3 regions of the Paenibacillus tundrae genome follow, and region 2 is predicted to be linked to each of the others. Evidence: riboswitches for the same ligand, from Rfam matches in the RefSeq annotation. Region 2 holds a riboswitch; each other region holds the start of a gene.
What was found. A riboswitch is a leader RNA that binds a small molecule or an ion and turns the genes downstream of it on or off. The one in region 2 is predicted to bind cobalamin.

Region 1: linked by a shared signal. The riboswitch ahead of nikB (nickel ABC transporter permease) and the one ahead of cobJ (precorrin-3B C(17)-methyltransferase) in region 2 are both predicted to bind cobalamin.
Region 3: linked by a shared signal. The riboswitch ahead of V6W81_RS06910 (ABC transporter substrate-binding protein) and the one ahead of cobJ (precorrin-3B C(17)-methyltransferase) in region 2 are both predicted to bind cobalamin.

What each region holds. Positions count from the first base shown of each region.
Region 1 is NZ_CP145605.1:238,391-245,206, reverse strand. Features, by position in the region: gene V6W81_RS01155 (ABC transporter substrate-binding protein) at 1-811, opposite strand, end outside; gene nikC (nickel transporter permease) at 825-1,658, opposite strand; gene nikB (nickel ABC transporter permease) at 1,659-2,669, opposite strand; cobalamin riboswitch at 2,774-2,963, opposite strand; gene V6W81_RS01140 (AraC family transcriptional regulator) at 3,038-3,880, opposite strand; gene V6W81_RS01135 (alpha-glucosidase/alpha-galactosidase) at 4,073-5,374, shown strand; gene ytxJ (bacillithiol system redox-active protein YtxJ) at 5,512-6,051, opposite strand; gene V6W81_RS01125 (hypothetical protein) at 6,284-6,816, shown strand, end outside.
Region 2 is NZ_CP145605.1:6,043,104-6,049,919, forward strand. Features, by position in the region: gene cobJ (precorrin-3B C(17)-methyltransferase) at 1-1,867, opposite strand, end outside; cobalamin riboswitch at 2,203-2,392, opposite strand; gene V6W81_RS27030 (uroporphyrinogen-III synthase) at 2,722-3,546, opposite strand; gene V6W81_RS27035 (GerAB/ArcD/ProY family transporter) at 3,679-4,881, opposite strand; gene V6W81_RS27040 (hypothetical protein) at 4,928-5,149, opposite strand; gene V6W81_RS27045 (Ger(x)C family spore germination protein) at 5,142-6,338, opposite strand; gene V6W81_RS27050 (spore germination protein) at 6,343-6,816, opposite strand, start outside.
Region 3 is NZ_CP145605.1:1,593,240-1,600,055, reverse strand. Features, by position in the region: gene cobT (nicotinate-nucleotide--dimethylbenzimidazole phosphoribosyltransferase) at 1-507, opposite strand, end outside; gene V6W81_RS06920 (ABC transporter ATP-binding protein) at 550-1,338, opposite strand; gene V6W81_RS06915 (FecCD family ABC transporter permease) at 1,446-2,492, opposite strand; gene V6W81_RS06910 (ABC transporter substrate-binding protein) at 2,489-3,487, opposite strand; cobalamin riboswitch at 3,763-3,912, opposite strand; gene V6W81_RS06905 (histidine phosphatase family protein) at 4,072-4,716, opposite strand; gene cbiB (adenosylcobinamide-phosphate synthase CbiB) at 4,710-5,687, opposite strand; gene V6W81_RS06895 (adenosylcobinamide amidohydrolase) at 5,735-6,535, opposite strand; gene cobD (threonine-phosphate decarboxylase CobD) at 6,516-6,816, opposite strand, start outside.

The DNA of each region.
Region 1 (6,816 bases), 730 kb from region 2:
GAAATAATGCGAGTGTGCTTCGACCAACATTACTTGCCACATCAATTTCACCGGATTGTAAGGCAAGCGCACGCGTGCTATCATCCTTGATATACTTTAGCGTCATTGTATCTAGATCAGCCGCATCGTCCCAATACCCATCATACTTCTTCACCTGAATCTCTTGATCCGGGGTATAGGATGTCACCATAAATGGTCCTGTAGCGATAGGCTCACTGCTGAACTTGGATGTATCTGCAGTGGTATCCACGATGACAAACAGTGGTTCGGCAATATTTCCAAGCAGCGATGCGTAAGGCTCGGTCGTCTTAATCGTAAGGTCTTGCCCTTCTGCTGTCATGGAAGCAATCGGTAACGTGGACTGTCCCCGTTCGTTTAATTCCAGTGAGCGTTCAATTGATGTCTTCACAGCCTCTGCGGTCACCTTGTTGCCATTGTGGAACGTTACGCCATCACGAATATGAAAATGCCATGTCTTCTCATCAATCCGATCCCACGTATCCGCAATTTTGGGAACCAACTTCATATTTTCATCAAATTGAACCAATGTCTCCCCAATTGCTGCACGCGTAAGTGTCCAGCCATTCCATTCCTCTGCAGGATCCAGATTGCTGCCAAGCCAAAATAACGCCACATTCAAGTGGGTTGGCTTGCCCGGTTGGCTCTGATCCGATTGCTCAGATTGCGCTGATTGCCCAGACTTGTCCGTTCCATCGGTTGTCTGGGATGCACCTCCACATGCTGCAAGCACAAATAACATCACAATCGATAATGCCATAAGCATAAATGACTTCCTGCGAATAAAGTTCATTTTCGTTCCCCCGTTATTTGATTTCTTTCTTAGGATCAAGCACATCCCGAAGACTGTCTCCCAATAAATTAAAGATTATAACCGTGCCAAATATCGCGAGCCCCGGATAAATTAACAACCATGGCGCAGTCTGTAAATACCGTCTGCCTTCATTCAGCATTGCTCCCCATTCCGGTTCAGGCGGCTGTGCACCAAGTCCGAGGAAGGATAGACCCGAGATCGATAACATCATGCCGCCCACATCCATCATAGCCATGACGATTAGCGGTGAGATCATGTTGGGCAGGATCGTCCTGATAAGGATCTGACTCCACCGCGCACCGCCGAAGGCGGCGGCCGCGACATACTCCTTTTGCTGTAATGAAATGACAATCCCTCTGGCAAGACGTGCGTATTTCGCCCACCACACCACAGACAGAGCCACCACCGTGTTGAATAATCCTGGCCCCAACATACCAACTACAGCAATAGCGAAGATCAACCCCGGAAAAGCCATAAGCGTATCTGTTAAACGCATTAATATGGTGTCTGTCATCCCCCGAGCGAATCCCGATATCATGCCAATCGTTACACCGAGTACAAAGACAATACCCGTCATCATAAAGGTGAGAAGTAATGATGTGCGCGCCCCATACAGAAGACGTGACAGAGTACAGCGCCCAAGCTGGTCTGTACCCAAGGGATATTCCGCGCTAGGTGGTTGCAGCACATGGGCAAAGTTCGTTGTCAGTGGATTATGGGGTGCCAAGAGTGGTGCGATCATCGCTAGAATTACCCAGGCCACAGTTAAAGATAGGATCAACGTAAACCAACGATTTTGTTTAAATATCTGCATCATTTCGCTCATCTACACATCCACTTCCAGTCGAATCCGAGGATCCCGCAGATGCGTCCATAGATCAACAAGCAGATTCAGCGTGACGTATATCGTCGCCATCCACATGACGTAACCCTGAATCAACGGATAATCCCGTGTGAAAATGGCATCTACCGCCATCTGACCTACGCCTGGCCACACAAACAGACTCTCTACAATGGCTGCACCGCCTAATAGTGTCCCGGTAGACATGCCCATCAAGGTCACAATCGGCAAGAGTGCGTTCGGCAAAATATGATGCATAATGACCTGTCTCTCCTTCACACCTCTGGATCTCGCTCCGCTCACATAGTCCTGAGACATTTCATCCAGCATAACCGCTCGAATCTGCCTGCTGTATTGTGCAATCAGCGGAACCGCCAACGTGCAGGTTGGCAGGATCAGGCTATTCCATCCCGTACTCCCCATCACTGGCAGCAGCTTCAATTGAACGCCAAATACGAGCATGAGTAACATCCCCAGCCAGAAGCTTGGCATGGATAGCCCAGCAAAAGAGAATAAACGAATCACATAATCCAACCATTTATTCCGATAAATTGCCGAGAGAATCCCCAGTGGAAAAGAGATCACGATGACGATAAGCATAGCGCTGCCTGTTAGCCGTAGTGTTGCTGGTAGACGAGACAACAATATGTCCACTACAGGGCGATCATACTTATAGGAAGTACCAAAATCACCTTGCAGTACCTGCCCCAGCCATGTCCCATAACGCATCCAAAAGGGCTGGTCGAGCCCAAGCTGGCTTCGCACCTGTCTGACCAACTCGTCGGTTGGCGTGATCCCCGTAGACATCAGCATCAGCCTTGCCGGGTCTCCTGGAGACAAGTAGGTTAACAGGAAAGTCAGAAAGGTAATGCCGAACAATACGGCTACCAGTTGAACTAATCTTTTAATGATATATCTGCTCACGCGTTCAGACGTCCTCTCCCCGAAGCTCCATCGCTCTGCAATGGAATGGTACGATCTATCCCGTTCAACCAAAAAAGCGCCCTTCTCCGTGTTACCGGTTAAGGACGCCTTAAATAGACAGATTTTCAGAAAAAATCATGCTTCTCTAAACACCTTCCTATCTCCCGTAGGTTACTAACGTGTCGTTAAATTAGGCAGGTCTCCTGGCTCCAGAATCACCGTCAGACAGCACCTTCCCGGCTTACACCAGTGGCAATACGCTGTTGACTCCTCTGTTACAGTGGCGGGACCGCGCCGGTATTACACCGGACTTCCCTATTAAGCTTTTATCCGAATCGATAAAGCACCTAATTCCACATATTCAATTGGTTTCTGTACAAGTATAGCTGGCAGGCCAATAATGTTCAAAACTTTTATTACATGAAATTAAAATAATCAATTTATATCGTTAGATTAGGCTGTGATCTTGATGCTTTGGGGGATACTCCTGTGACCCGCTTGAACATCTTAGAAAATAACAGCGGATCCGTGTAACCCACTGAATGGGCTACCTCACTAATAGATAATACAGGATTTTGCAGGAGCTCAGCCGCGCGGTTGATCCGATATTCAAGAAAGAATGCCTGAAGCGACTTGCCATACCGCTCCTTGAAAAGCCCTGAAAGGTACGTGCGATCTAACCCCACAGATTGAGCGATATCCAGGATCGAGGTCTTCTGACTGTACCTATTCTCCATATATTGAAGGGCCTGACGGATATATTCTTCCTTGGTGGACACAGGACGATGTGTCTGTTCTTCTGTTTCGGGAGAAGAGGCGATCAGTTCCGCAATTAACCGGTATAACAGGCTCTGGCTAAATATATCTCCGCCATGCCGCGATGAAGCCTGAACCATGTCGGTGTACAATCGTTCAAACCATACAGGGTCTTGAGCTTGAAACACCGGGTGTTCTGGACTTAGATAGGCTCGTTGCATAAATGTCTTGGCATGTACACCTCTGAATCCAAACCACGAATATGTCCATGGATCACTTGCATCTGCCTCATAGTGGATGATCGTATCTGGAACAATGATGAATCCCTGTCCTTGTGACAGATGGTATTCCCGGTTCTCCATCTGCACCGTGCCTCGCCCTTCATGAATGTAATGAATGATGTAGGAATCGCGGACACCAGGCCCCCAATAATGAGACGGCTCACAAGCTTCCCACCCGAAAAAGAGCAGTACCAGCTCCATCTGTGTCCAATCTATAGAAACCACATTCATTTCAATTCGACTCATATCACGCACTTCCTTCCATCGATACACATAACAAATGTTATTTAAATTATAACAGGTAAATAGGGCTTATTGTCTCTGTAAGCGACACCATAAATGGGATTATGCCATATTTAAGATAGGTTGCACCATAGTTATCCTCCTCCAATGAGCCTATAGTGAAGGTACAACAAATTCAGGGAGGCTGAACTTTAGATGAGCAAAATTACATTCCTCGGTGCAGGAAGCACCGTCTTTGTCAAAAATGTATTAGGTGACGTTATGATGACCGAAGCACTGCAAGATTTCGAGCTGGCTTTGTATGATATTGATGCCGAGCGCCTGAGCGATTCGGAGCGTCTGTTAACTAGCATGGCACGCTCTCTGGGAAGCCGCTGTAGCGTGAAAGTATATACGGATCGCAAAGAAGCTCTGCGCGGAGCCAAATATGTCATTAATGCAATTCAAGTGGGCGGATATGATCCGTGTACTATTACCGATTTTGAAATTCCGAAGAAATATGGACTGCGTCAGACGATTGCGGACACGCTTGGTATCGGGGGAATCTTCCGCAACCTGCGTACTATTCCGGTGATGCTGGATTTTGCACGGGATATGCAGGAAGTGTGCCCAGATGCTTGGTTCTTGAATTACACGAATCCGATGGCCGTGCTTACCAATGTCATGAACGTGCATGGCGGCATCAAAACGGTAGGACTGTGTCATAGTGTGCAGATCTGTGTGCCTCATCTGTTTGATGCCCTGGGCATCGATCAGACAGGCGTGGTTGCTAAGATTGCGGGCATTAACCACATGGCATGGCTGCTGGAAGTAACGCGTGATGGACAGGATCTCTATCCTGAGATCAAACGTTTAGCGAAAGAAAAACAAAAAGAACAGCATAATGACATGGTTCGTTTTGAGCTAATGCAGCGTTTTGGCTACTATGTAACGGAATCCTCCGAGCATAATGCTGAGTACCACCCATACTTTATCAAACGTAACTATCCTGAACTGATTGAACGGTTCAACATTCCGCTGGATGAGTATCCACGTCGCTGCGTGAACCAGATTGAAGGCTGGAAAGAAATGCGTGAAAAGCTGTTCGCTAGCGAAAACATCGAGCATACCCGCAGCCGGGAGTACGCTTCCCACATTATGGAGGCGATGGAGACAAATCGCCCTTACAAAATTGCCGGTAATGTCATGAATACTGGTTTAATCACGAACCTGCCACGTGAAGCTTGTGTAGAGGTGCCTTGTCTTGTGGATGGATCTGGCATTAGCCCAACGTACATTGGCGATCTGCCACCACAACTGGCAGCACTGAATCGTACCAATATCAACACTCAACTGCTAACAATTGAAGCTGCAATTACAGGTAAAAAGGATCATATCTATCATGCCGCAATGCTTGATCCACATACTGCTGCCGAGTTGTCCATCGACGACATCGTTGCCATGTGTGATGAATTGATCGAAGCTCACGGTGACTGGTTGCCAAAATTCACATCTTAATTTATTAAAAACGCCGTTCGCCTCATAAAGAGGGAACGGCGTTTCATTTTAGAGTGGGCTAGTGTTGTTTGGTGTTTGGAAGTCACACCTAAATTAGATGCTGATGGCTCGTTACCTTGCTGGACTAATCGTCTCCATTAACTAAACGGATCTTGAGCCCACTGAATTAATCTCTTTTTCGTTATTTTACCGTGTGACGTATGTTGGATGACACGCCCCTGTTCAAGCAGCAGCACCTGCGGTGATTGATGAATAACCGCTGTCTCTTCCGCAATGTGGCGAGAAAGCGCGCGACTTTCGATCACCTTGACAATATAGTAGTCCATTCGCTGTCCAGACTCGGATGCATTGGAGCCTACAAAGGCCATAAATTCCCGATAGGCACGAGCACTCGTCGGACAGGTCGTGCTATGTTTAAAAATAAGTACAGGATGATCTTCCGAGTTCTGGAGTGCTTCCTGCCAGTCTTTTGGTTTAATCAATTCACTCACATGTTCACGGAGCGTCTCATGCGAATCAGAACGAATTCTTTTGCTAACAACAGAACCGATTAGTATGCCAAGGGTGATCCCGAATGCAACACCCAACGCTGTCTGGTTCGTAGCAATACCGATACTCGTCCCGATAGCGATGCCCACTAAAGTCCATAGAAGCTGATGATTTACTTTTAGATTCATTGAAGTTACCTCCCGCAGATGTTGGGTATATACACAGCATAACGCAAGGTATACTTGGGGTACACGGCTTGCTAATTGATTGTTGTTCAACGTGTCTTGCTTAGAAAAATTATACCATAGACACTCCTTGCGAACGCACGGATATGTTTATGTCACGGTACACTTTTGTGATACACTGATTGTAATTTGGAAACGATGAACATAGAGAACCAGAGAAAGGCGGAAATGCATTATGGCATATGCTTTTATGATTGAACCACAACAGTATACAGCCCTGGAAAGCGAAGATGAACTCATTGAAAAGTGTCAGGAGTGGGGGCTACTTTCAGGTAAGGCTACCAAGCTCAAAACGTTCTATTATAAAGGAAACGGGCTCAATCTGCCCTGCACCATCCTGGGTTATGTAGATCATATGGCTGCGGTCATTCAACTGGATAATGATCAAAGGCACTGCATCCATCCTTCGTATCTGAAGGAAATGCAGGCATCTAGCTACAGTGCTAGAGGTTTGGCAGGAGCTGGGACTGTTAAGGTGAGCGATTCAACCACAGCTACGACATCTACGGCGACATCAGAGGACGAGCCTAGCGCTAACGATGAACCAAATGTTGAAGCATCTGCACCACCAACGGTAACGATCCCTTCCGAGTACCCTGATCATATGGACTACATCGATGATGGTGATCACCGCGTTTCGGGTCTTGTTGGCGATCCGGATGGTTTGGTCGAGGAGTATGTTGGCCCCCAAAACAGTACTACTGCGGA
Region 2 (6,816 bases):
TCACGCCAACACGTTTGAAAAATTTATGGAAACGTTCATTCGGATGTCCTTTTTCTCGATACTCTGCGACAATCCGTTCCACAATGCCGCCAATCTCATCTCCCGTAATGCCTTCAGCCACGGGTTGTGCAGGATGTGCATTACGTCCGAATTTCTTACCGCCAAGGAACAGGTCATACCCACCTTTGCGGTACACAATACCGATATCCTCAAGCACCGCACCATAACAAGCCATCCCACATCCATTGAGGGCAACGCTTGTTTCCTTCGGAGCATTTAATCCGCCAATAACGGCTTGCAAATGATTAGCCATCGGCACAGCATCATCCTTCTCCATGTCACAGAAGTCACATGCTTTCACTTTAATGACATCCCCGATCGGTACTACGATAAAATTAGCTGCCCGCAGCTCGTCTACCAGCTGATCCGGCTCAAAGGTTGGCACTCGCAAAATAATCTGGTGCTCTGGTGTATACTCCAGCTCCCCATCTTCACTCGCGCACTGTGCAAGCAGTGCCATCTGCACAGCAGTGAACTTCTTGTTGCCGACGCCAGGCGATACGCCAACTTCGAACAGCGGCGGCTTCTGCCCTGGTGCAGGCGCAGTGCGAACTGCCGTAGCGACTGCGGCCTGCGGTGCTTCGCCGCTCACGCCAGGCGCAGCAGGCGCCGCGCCCAGCCAGCGGCGAGCGGACTCGCCCGCCAGGGCACCGCCTACCGCGAGCCGCGTTAGCGCTTCCGCCGCCAGCGCAGCGGCGCCCGCTTGCGACGCAGCAACCGCTACGCGCGGCGCGGCTTCTGCCGGCACTGACGCTGGCCGCTCGCCAGCGAGCACGGCGGTGCCGCCGCCAGCCGGGTGCGATGCCTGCGCAGCAGAGGCTCCTGCACCGGCAGGCGGCTGGCTCTGCGGAGCTGGGCCTGTTCCGGCGCTAACGCCGGGCATGGCTGGCTCCGCCTGGGGCTTTGCGGCTTGTGCTTCGCGAGCCGCGTCCGAGCCCGCTACCTCACCAGAGGTGGTAGCGCGGGCTTCTCTTGCGCCGAGCGACCATGGCTCGGCTTCGGTGCGAAGTCGCTCATGAGGTCTGAGCGACTGTTCTGCGGTATTCAGCGTATATTTGCGCTGATACCCACGCGGAGTGACCATGAGCCCTTCGTACATCATGGTCGAGGAGTTACCGATGATCACCGTGGTCAGCATACCGATCTCATGATTAAGCATGTCTTCCAGGGTAGTCATGACAACGTCCTGACGATCCCGGTAAGCGCTTTTGACCAATCCAACTGGAGTCTTGGGATCACGGTAACGAAGCAGCATTTCCTGTGTCTCGACAATTTGACGTGTTCTCCGCCCACTGCGCGGGTTATAGAGTGCAATAACAAAGTCTGCTGATGCCGCTGCTTCAACCCGGCGAATAATCGTATCCCATGGGGTAAGGTGGTCACTTAAGCTGATCGTACACGCATCATGCATCACCGGTGCGCCAAGTAGCGATGCACAGGAATTGATAGCCGATACACCTGGGATGACTTCAACGGCAACGCCACTCTCAGGCTTCCATCCCTGTTCCATCAACACCTCATAGACTAGACCTGCCATACCGTATACACCGGCGTCACCACTGGAGATTACCGCAACAATTTTGCCCATTTCGGCCTGTCTAACCGCTTCTTGAGCCCGGCTTACTTCCTCTGTCATCCCCGTCCGCACGATCGCTTGTCCGTTTAATAACGGCCGAATGAGATCGACATACGTGTTGTAGCCGATGATAACCTCACTCTCCTGAAGCGCCTCCAGTGCACGATTCGTAATATGTTCCATCGCGCCTGGGCCAAATCCGATGACCAGCAACTTACCTTGACCTTGCATCGCTTCTCCTCCTCCATCACCCTGAGTAAACCTACACATTCCATAATTCCGTTCAGCAACTTCTATATAAATAGGCTTCATGAAACAGCTTTTTGTTCAAAAATGGATAAGTACATTCGATCCACAACGATTCATTTCTCATTCTCTTAAAATCAAAAAAATCCCATCCTACAATCGGATGGGATACGTATGTACGTACACTCAAGAAAACAACTACAACACTTGAATACACAGAGTCGTCGAGTTGTTGAATACGCCAAATAAAAGGCCTACCAGGCGAACCGTCTGTCCGCCTGTTTCCTGATTATTCGTACACCTTTCCTTTCCGCGAAGGGTTTGGTGACACATGCAAGGTAGGTCTCCTGGCTCTGGATCATCAGCTTCTTCTTCTGTCTTCCCCGAATAACGAGTGACTTCAATCAAAAAAGAGCTTCACCATTACAGTGGCGGGACCGCTCGGGATTTGCACCCGATTCCCTGTTACCTCTTGCTTGACGCAAGAGCACCTTGCTTGTTTTCAATATGTAATTCAGCATACTATCCACGAGATCGGTCAGATCAAACCTGATAATGTTGAACGTTCCCCGTATAGGCTGGAATGAGCACCATGCCAAATCATTTGTTTGTATCATAACATCGCTCAGGAAAAAATGTCCATGTTTAAGATCAGGATAAACCGCTTACCTTTTCTCCAAACTTTAGAATAAATCCATTCACGAAACTAGAGAACAGCAAAAATCCTGACCCATGCAATGGATCAGGATAACGTATATAGAAGTACGGTATGGTCTACAACAAGTACGTCCGTTTTACGGTGTCTATCGATATCTCTTCATACCTATTATGATTTGAAGTTATGCTTTGTCTACTTGTGCAGCAGCATAATAACGTCCTAGCTCCACGATCAGGGCACCCATCTTCTCTTCTTCTGGCACAACAAGTGCCTCAATGCCCTCTTCACGCATCGCATTCGCCGTCACTTTACCTACAGAAGCAGGAACGACCCCTTCACGAAAGGCCTGCAGCATCTGCTCTAGCTTCCCTTGGGATGTGGCATATGCCGTCAAAAAGCGAACTTGGGGTCCACTTGTAAAAGCTACTGCATCAACCTCACGATTCACAATCTCATTCAATAGCTGTTCCAACTCATGATCCTCTGGAGGGACGTGGCGGTAAGGCAATACTTGTCGAACCTCTGCACCTTGCTCTTGCAGCCAGTTTACCAGCTTCGGTGCTGTCTCACCATGTAGCTGTAGTATTACTTTTTTCCCTGCAAGATCATGTGATTCCAATTCCCGAATCAACCCATCTGTACTGCCATCATCATCCCGAACTAATGGATTGAGCTTCCGCTTGCGAAGTGCATTCACCGTCTTGTATCCACGCGCTGCAATGGATGATTCAGATAAAGAGTCCAATAATTGACCCGCAACTTCCATATCCTCTGCCATATCAAATAGCGCATCCAAACCCATACCTGTTGTCAGTACAGCCCAATCCGGTGTATCAGAGATCCAAGATACGAGGCCATCGCGAATATTCCGATCATCCAAAAACACGGTTCCCTGTGCAGGTCGCACGAGTGGGATTCCACCCATTTTCTCGACGAGCAGGGACATTTCCTTCGATTTGCGTGGTCCTGTAAGTGCTACACGTATGCCTGCCAAATGTTGAGCCATTCAAGTTCCCCCCAGTTCGTTCAGCCGAACGTTCTTCAGTCTGACTACAGTATACAGGGTAGTCCTGTGGAGGGAAACCTTGTTCATGCCATTTGGTGCATGTTCAGCTATAACGTTTTTTTATGAAAAGGATCAGGAAGGCTGAAGCTCTCCCGTTTGATGATCTGTATCCTCATCACTTTTCTTCGGATCTTTCGAAGTGGATTCTTTTGAATCCGGCTTATGCTTCTGTCCTCCACTATTGCCACTATCCTTAGCTGCAGAGGGTTGTCGATCTTGTTTGCGAGGATGCAGAAACAGAAATATTAGAATCGGTAACAGCACCTCAAACAAAATGGCGACCCACGTCCATTCTCTAGTAAATCGAAAGAGTTGAATTGCATTCCGGAAGAACCAGAACGCACAGACAAAACCAAGCAAAGCAATCGGCCCAGTTAACACCTTACCGGATACTTTTGGAATCATTCGTTTCATCCCCCAGCAGATAAAGTAGAGATCAAACGCAATTTTCGTAATCATGGTCGGTAGTGTTGCCGCAGCTAACGCTAGATCAAACCGATCAAGAAAGTCACTCACTTGTAGCTGCCTCGCTAATTCATACGAAGGATATACTAGCCTCGATGCAATAGGAACCCCAATCGATGTGATCGTTTCAACCAGGATTAGCATCATTAACAGCGCAGCAATCGTTACTCCCCAGAACACGGATTTAAACCGAAAGTCACTGCCTTTCACCACAAACGGCAAGGCCACCATCTCTCCGAAAAAGGACATGAGGTACCAACTACCCTTGCCAACACCGCCCATATCGATATCAAAATACGGCATCAAATTATCCAAGTCGATCTGCTGGATGAGCATAAAGGGGACGATGATGGAATTCACCAGAAATAATGTGATGTACAGCTCTGACATCCCGATTAACGAGCCCAGCCCACCCCTTACAATAAATACAGCCATGACCATCAGCGTTAGAATGATGATGGATATCGGTGTAGTCTCTAGCAAGGTGATGCTAACGTAGTCACCAATTAACCGAATATCCCGAGCAAATATGAAAAGGAAAAACATGATGTACAACAGAGCCGTCACCCGACCCATAAACGGATGTCGTACAACGAGTGATTCAAATAAATCTTGATTCGGAAACCGCCGCTGGACTCGACTCAACATCCACAAAACAGAAATCATCACCAAAAACACGGGTATATAAGACAGATACGCATGCTGTTCAGCATAATAGATCGCCTGTGCATGCGGCTGTATCAATGTAGTCGTGATACTAAGCAGCATGACCAACAGAATCAGTTGACGATGGGTGACTGCCTGATTCATAACATGTCTCCTTTCTTACGGATATGATCATCCCGGTTGAAATCAATTAAGGTAGTGGCAACCAGTGTTGAATGAAGTGGGTTAGCCATACAGAAATGAAGAACGTTTTGCTTAAATGGGTGACGTAGAAAAAGATCCCCGTACTAAACCCAATGATGCTATACGATATCCAGCGATTAATCGCCGCCGCCTGCTTCAGATGTTTGAAGTCCATCAAGAGCACGAGCACAACCATGAACAAATAGGTGAAGAGAAGTGGTTTAATCATGAACGATCTCCTCCTCACCAACACCAATCGGTTTGTTCACAATGCCAACATTTTCAATGATGATATGTGGCTCAACGATCACTTTCACGTCAGGGTACACATCGCTCCAGCGATCCTTCATCTTCTCCCATTCTTTGGGGAGCTGCTGATGAATAGACCGACCAAGACCGAGGATATCCGCATTGTATTTGGTTTGTATTAGTCGTACACCTTCATCAATGTCCTGCTTGATCTTCGCGTGAACAGCTTCAGTTAATTTCGTAAGCTCGCTCTCTCGGAGGTCGCCATAATTGGATTCGTTATCAACCAATACTCCCTTGGCATACATTTTGATGGTCACGGTGACTTCTCCATTTTTAATCTGAGGATCAAACGCAGAATTGTTCTCATTCAGCTTAACGAACAGGTTTCCTTCCCCGCGGGGAGCCTTGATCATAACTTCCGGGGCATTGGCTTCACCCATCGCCAGAATCAGTGCGTCCGCAGCTTCCTTTTCAACCATACCCACCAGCTTGTCTTTCTTGAAAACCGCTAGCCCATCCAGCTTAATATTGGTTTTGACGTTCTTCCAGTCTTTAGGAACATTCTCGACTACGGAAGCGATGGGAAGAAACGGATCTATGCCTTCGGCAAGAATGGCATCGATAAAAATTTTGAGCGAACGAGGCGTACGCATGTTCAGGAAGCACAGCTCACGCACCATCTCTGAAGGGAACTTCTCGATAGGTGCATCTGTATCCAAAACCTTATAAGCAGGACCCCTCGTTACAATAGGCATCGCTGACAGACGATTGAGCGGATAACGTGTTAATAAATCCAGCATGGGGGCAACACCATCGCGAGCCAGATCCTCGCCAATCATTAATGTTCGGCGGTGTGCATAGTACAGCTGACGCGAAAGTGCCTTCTGTCCTTTGTTAGAGGTTCCCCGTAACGTCTCGGCGGTATTGGACAACATAAACCATGGTTTATCACCGTTCGTGCCTCCACCGCCCCCTTCACTTCCCGAAGCCCCTGATTGTCCGGGTAAGGCAATCTGTAAGCTTGTTCGATATAGCTGTTCTTCCTTATCCACCGCAATCCCAATGACAAAGGCAACATCATTAATTTCTCTTCGATCCCAGCATCCCGTCAGAAGAGTGCTCAGCAACAATATTCCTACTAGAAGATATCTTCGTATGAATAACATGCACTCACCACCCCTCTTCGGATTCAGGCGTACCGTTAATATTCGTATTCATTCTCTTCTGATCACGGTGCACGGTTGAAGGGCGGTTAATCATCCGCCACCAAGGCGCACGCATGACAATATCTTTGGTATCTGTCTTGCTATATGGGCTAAGACCGGATAAATACGGAACGCCGAAGGAGGTCATCTGGGTTAGATGCACCGAGATTAAAACCAGTCCAATGACAATGCCATACAATCCGAGTGCACCCGCAAGTAGCATGATCGGAAAGCGTAATAAACGAACCGTAATGGCAAAGTTGAAGCGAGGAATGGTAAACGATGCAATCCCTGTCATCGAAACGATAATAACCATCGGTGCAGATACAATCCCTGCCTGAACAGCTGCTTGCCCGATTACCAAAGCACCGAGGATACTGACGGCTTGGCCTACTGTTTTGGGTAACCTAACCCCGGCTTCCCGCAGAGCTTCGAAGGA
Region 3 (6,816 bases), 2.1 Mb from region 2:
TCCTCTGTCCACTTCTGACGCGACCACTTCGGCGCCAACCAGGATTGCTTGGATTGCTTCGTCCCGAGTCATCGCCGGACCTTTCGCCATATTAGCTGTGCCTTTGCGGACTTTGCGGGAGATGAGCTCAGGGTGTTCTAGATCAGCATTTACTCCAATATCTACACAGAGCACATCTGCCCCAGCATGCCGGGCAAGCACGTTAACGGCCGCTCCGCCCGCCAGAAAATTAAGAACCATCTGTGGTGTTACCTCAGCAGGGAATGCACTGACACCTTCGGCAACTACACCATGGTCTGCTGCCATCACGATCACCGCTCGACGTTCCAAGCAAGGACGACTCTGTCCCGTAATGCCTGCTAGACGAATAACGAGTTCCTCCAGTTTGCCAAGACTGCCTGGCGGCTTCGTAAGGATATCCACATGAGCTGCAGCTTCTGACGCGACCTGCTCATGAGGACCAGTGATTCGACATATTAATTGCTCCAACACCTGTTCATTACGCATACAACTAGCACTTCCTTCATCAATATGTGGGTAATACCCCGATCAATTCTTCGGCTCTCCATGCTCCCGGCGCAGCAGTAACTGGGGAATGCCATGATCTGGATGCTTCACCATCGCAGGGTTTACCTGGAAAATCTCTCGAATATGTTCCTCGGTCATCAGTGCATGAGGGGTTCCAGAGCCAGCACTTTCGCCTTCTTTTAAAGCCAGAATATGATCACAAAATTGCGCAGCTAGGTTCAGATCATGCAGCACTGCCACAATCGTAATTCGATTTCTTTGACGCCATGTCGATAATAACTCCATAAATTGCAACTGATAACGAATATCCAGAAACGTTGTAGGCTCATCTAACAAAAGAATACTTGGTTCCTGTGCCATCACTTTAGCAAGGGCTACTCGCTGTCGTTGTCCTCCACTGAGTGCATCCAGAGGACGATCCGCAAGCTCGGATAGACCTAATTCCTCCAGCACACGATCAACGATCTTCTCGCCTTCTCCAGAATCACGGCCAAGCCAGTTCTGGTAAGGATAACGCCCCATCTCCACGACATCCCTTACGGGATATGAGATTGCAGGCAGTCCATCCTGCTGCAGAACAGCAATCATACGAGACAGATCCTTCCGGCTATACGAAGTGATATTCCTGCCATTCAGTCGAATACTGCCCTCACTAACCGACTCCGTGCCAGCCAATAGTTGAAGCAAGGTTGATTTGCCACTTCCGTTGGGACCTACAACACCCCACCAATCGCCTTCTGCGATCTGCCAGCTCACACCATTTAACGCCTGATGCTCACCATACCGTTTACCTGCCCCGTCTACTTCCATCAAAGGTTTACTGATGTCGCGCTGAACATTGAAGCTCGGATCTGCCTGTTTCCCCATAAACTTAAGTTCATTCCGATTGGCATGCACCATTTGGTTCGTGTCTTTACTCATGGCATCATCCCTTTACGAAGCTTCTTATTTCTGTGCAAAAGATAGGCGAAGAACGGTGCACCGACAAATGCGGTAACAACGCCTAGCGGAATTTCAGTTGGCGCCAATACCGTACGAGCGATCGTATCTGCCCACACCATGAATATGGCTCCGCCTATTGCAGATAGTGGCACCAGCAGACGATAATCAGGCCCTACGATCAGTCGAAGAATATGCGGAATGACAAGTCCTACAAATCCGATGACGCCCGACACTGATACGGCTCCTGCCGTAAGCAGCGTGCCAACCGCCAGCACCGATAGCTTCAATCCATCCACCTGCACTCCAATGTGAGCCGCCTGACGCTCTCCCAGAGCAAGCACATTCAACGAACGTGCACGACTCCAGAGGAAGATCAGACCAAGCAGAAAATATGGGAAAAGGATGGCCGTATACGACCACCCACGCAGTGCCAGACTTCCCATCGTCCAGTATATAATTTCATTAATCGTCTGTTTCGACATGGTCGATAGGAAGGAGACAACTGCCCCTAGGAAACTTTGCATGACCACGCCCGCCAGAATCAGACTATGTGTTGGTATTTTTCGACCCTCACGAGCCAGTGCCAGCACGAACCATAGCGTCAACACGCCGGTTAAGAACGCAACCAAAGGCAAGGTCCAGATTCCGATTAATGCATATTGTAATCCGAAGAAAATCAGAAACGCTGCACCCACCGATGCACCAGATGATACGCCTAACGTAAACGGATCTGCGAGAGGGTTACGAAGCACCCCTTGGAAGCCAGCACCCGCTATTGCTAGAGAGGCACCCACGAGCACGGCAAGCAGTACCCGCGGGAATCGCACCTTCCATATAATCTGTTCTGCTGCTGTGCTCCAATCGGGAGTAATCCAATCCCCAATCCACGGAATGTGATGCAGCAGAATACCTGCAATGTCACGGACAGGCAAGGATACTGAACCAATGCCCGTGCAGATCAGCACCGTCAACACAAGTAGTCCTATCCCAGCCGTCCCGTACACCGCTAGCTTTTTACTCATTGGAACAGATCAGGGTAGATCGCTTTAGCTACGGCTTTCAGACCTTCGGTTACCCGTGGTCCTGGACGACTAAGTAGGTTGGCATCTAGACCGATAACCGCATCGTCTTTTACCGCGGTAATCTGATCCCAGCCGCTACGAGCTTTGATAATTTGATCCAGTGTTTTGGAATTCTCATCGATAACATCATTGGCATACAGAATTACATCTGGGTTCGCAGCAATGATATTTTCTTCATTAATTTCGTTCCAGCCTTGCAAATCAGAAGCAACGTTGTTTCCTCCAGCAAGTGTGATCAGCTCATCCATGAACTCACCTTTACCCACTGTCCAGCCAGGGGAAAATTCAACATATACGTTCTTCTTCTCTTCCGGTTTAACTGCCTTCACCGCTTCAGTAACATCTGTTACATCTTGCTTCATCTTCGCGATGATCTCTTGTGCTTTTTCCTGCGTATCTGTAATTTGACCAAATGTCTCAATGTTGTTCGCTACATCATCTACTGATTTTGGATCAGTCTTGAAAATAACAATCCCCAGGTCACGGAATTTCTTTACCGCTTCTTCATTCATAGAAATACCTGTGAATACAATGTCTGCATCCGCTGCAATGATGGACTCTTCATTCGGTTTAGAAACACCGCCCATTTTGGGCTTCGTTGTAGCTGCTTCAGGGTAATCATCAAAATCAGATACACCTACGATCTGCTCGTCCAATCCAAGGGCGAACAACGACTCTGTCTCCGCTGGAGATACAGATACAATTTTGGCTGGTGCTTTTTCAAACGTGAATGTCTCACCCGTTGCATCTGTAACGGTAATTGGATATTGTGTCTTGAGATCCGTTGTTGTCTGTTCTTGACTCTGTTCCTGTGCAGGTTGCTGTGATGCTCCTGACCCCTCATTCGTTGTTGCATTGCCACATCCAGCCAAAGCCAGTGCCAGAGCCGCTGCACTAAGCAGAGACGCTACGCTTTTCCAATTCTTGATACTCATTGTGTTCATTCTCCCCTTCTCTATCTGTTCTATTAATCCTGTGTCGTGCTCAAAACTAAATGCCCATGTCTTGATGTTCCTGTATAAGGTTGAACTACAACATTTACACGTTATCGGAGAGTGAAGAACTCATATTGGAACAATAAAAATCCCCAATCCTTACAACAGGATCAGGGATAACGTCTCGCATATGGCGTGCTCTACGCATGATGAATCACCTGCGCTGTTCATACACAGAACACTGCCCGAAACGCTGTCCTTTCCTCGAAGGAACACCGGTCTATACGTCCAGGGCAGGTAACCTGACTTACAGGATTATTCCTGATTCACAGTGGCGGGACCGTGCCGGATTTACACCAGCTTCCCTATTTCATCCGTTTGCGTACATGGTATGAATACACATAACCATGCAACTCCAATGCATACGGAACCCTTGGTCGCTTATGATCTAAACATTCAATTGAGCATATTAGTTGTATACGTATGGTTGAGCATCTAATCCTTGATTAGACCCATCAGGCCCCTACGCATCGTCACACGTCTGTTGTGATTATAGGTTATATTGTACAACCTTACAAGCCGATTCAAGGAAATGCAACCTGGCTTCCTACCCATCCGCTCGCCCCGTAATCCAGTCTGACCTTAATGGCTTGGCCTGGAATAACCTGCGTATCCCAGAAGTTCAGATCAGGGATTAGGCGAGATATAGCATATCGGATCACACCGCCATGTGTCACGATACCCATCTGAGGTACATCAACCGTTACTGGTTCGGACAATGCATCGTGCAACAAGCAGGTATTCAGAAAAGAATCAATCCTTGCAGTAAATGCCTGCCATGACTCCCCCTTCGGTGGTGTCACATTCTGTGGATCATCAATCCAGTCTCGATATTGCTGAATGTGTTGGAGTTGATCATACGTCTTCCCCTCCCACTCCCCAAAATCAATCTCTCTGAGGCGTGCATCTAGATGTGCCTGTTCTCGCTGCAAGGGAGCGATGCTTGCGAGGGTCTGCTGACAGCGAAGTAAATCACTGGAGTACAGCTTGCTCCAACAGAGGCTCTGAAGCTGCTCCCGGAGCGGAGCAAGCTCTTGCTTCGCTTCAGGCAGGAGGCCGATATCCGTATGCCCCAGATATCTTTTTTCCTGATTCCATAACGTTGTCCCATGACGGATAAAAATGAGATCACGCGAATGCATTATGTTTTTTTTATTAGGTATCACCACAGTAATGTACCTCCAGCGAGCCAGATGACGAGGGAAACAAGTACACACAGGATGACAAAGGAACCTGCCGACCAGAACATGAGGCGGGTCGTTCGCACGATATCCTCTGCACCCATTAAGCGAGTCGGTTCTCCCATATATGCACGAAAAGACGAGACACCATGATACACGTTATGCCCACCCAGTCTGATCCCCAGTGCACCTGCAACGGCAGACTCGGGAAAGCCGCTATTCGGGCTCGGATGCAGTCTTGCATCCCGGGATACCATCTGTGCTGCCCTTCTTGCATCTAGCTTCATGACCCATGCTCCACTAATCAATAATACAGCCGTGATTCGAGCTGGAATCCAGTTAGCCCAATCATCCAGACGAGCGGATGCCCAGCCGAGATGCAGATATTTATCGTTTTTGTAACCAACCATGGAATCTAGTGTATTGACGGCTCGATATGCCATGGCAAGCGGCGCGCCGCCAATAAGGGCGTAGAACAAAGGAGACACGATTGCATCCACAATATTCTCAGCTACCGTCTCCACCGTTCCCCTTACGATCTCAGGTTCATCTAGATGCGCCGTATCACGTCCTACAATCATACCAAGAGCGCGCCTCGCCGCAGGAAGATCTCCCTGGATGAGATGACGATATACGTCCATCCCTGCATCCTTTAATCCTTTGGAAGCAATCGTTGTCGCAATCAATATGACCTCAGCTACCACTGCAACCATCGGATGAATATGTGCAAGGAGATAGATCAGTCCCCAAGTCACGGCAAAAGAACCACCTGCAATCAAGATCGGAAACCAGATTCCCGCTTTTTTGAGTCCTTGATTGGAAGTGACACGAGATCGTATAACCCGCTCCAGTGCGGAGATGGCTTTTCCCATACCGATGACTGGATGAGGAATCCACCTCGGATCTCCGATACAACGATCTAATATGTATGCTGCGACAATGATCCAAGCTCCTGTCATCCCGATCCAATATGACGAAGAGAACCATTGATTCAATTCTAGTATCATTATTTGTTGTTCCTCCCGCTCCATTGCCGTCCGGCCTGCAAACTTTCCGTAATCGTATCATAGACAAGTCTGCCAATCACTGAACCTAGAACGGTGGCTGTTCCCGCATAAGTCAAAATCGGATTATGCTGATCCTGACTCACCGCAAGCACAATTGCATCGGTGGTGGTTCCAGTAGCGGTTAGGCCATTCTCGGAATCTCTCACTCCAGCATCAGCCAGAGCAGCAGCCTTCGCTTCTACCGCAGTCTGAATCGCATTCACCATGGCTCCATTCGTCAAACGACCGTTCAACCACAACATCATATTAATGGTGCCAGGTATGTACGCTCCATCCAGCTGCTGGACAGCATCAGTTCGGTTCCCCATCGCATCGAATACCATTCTTGGTGAACCGGCGCGTGCAGCATTCGATACGCCTGCCGTTGTACAGCATAAGAGCCCAAAGTCAGAGTTCGCATACTCTTGAATTGAAGTATGTTCCAGACGGACGGCTGTCAGCAGACCGGTACACGCATCCTCTCGTTCCTTCCATTCACGGAGTAGACACTGTATATCGTGCGGAGGATCGTCACAGCGATAATGCTTATCTACATAAATGTTAAATATCCGATCCAGTTCAACCATGCCTCCGCCATAGACTGCACTGGAGATCGCAGTAGCTACAGAGGGAACGGACGCTTTAACATGACGTTCTTGAGCGTTAATAGTCAATCCTGGCCATACAGAAGAAGCATATTCACCGGGATAACGATAGACTTGTCTCCCCTTCGACTCTTCATCAAGAAACGGTAAGGTCATCGTTCGAGCCACCTTCCTTTACGTGAGGAGTTTCCTGAGAAAAGGTCTGAGAGATATGCTCAGAAATATGCTGTGAATTAGTCTGAGCAATTACACTTTGCATTGCGCTCAGTAAACGCCCATTGGCATCCGCATCCTTCACCGCAAACCGAACATGTCGTTCGCCAAGCCCAGGATACATTGCACAGCTGCGAATGAGAATACCACGCTCTCCCAGTGCTGCCTGCATTGCGGTCGCTGACCACGGTTCCGGCAGACGAGCCAATATGAAGTTAGCTTCT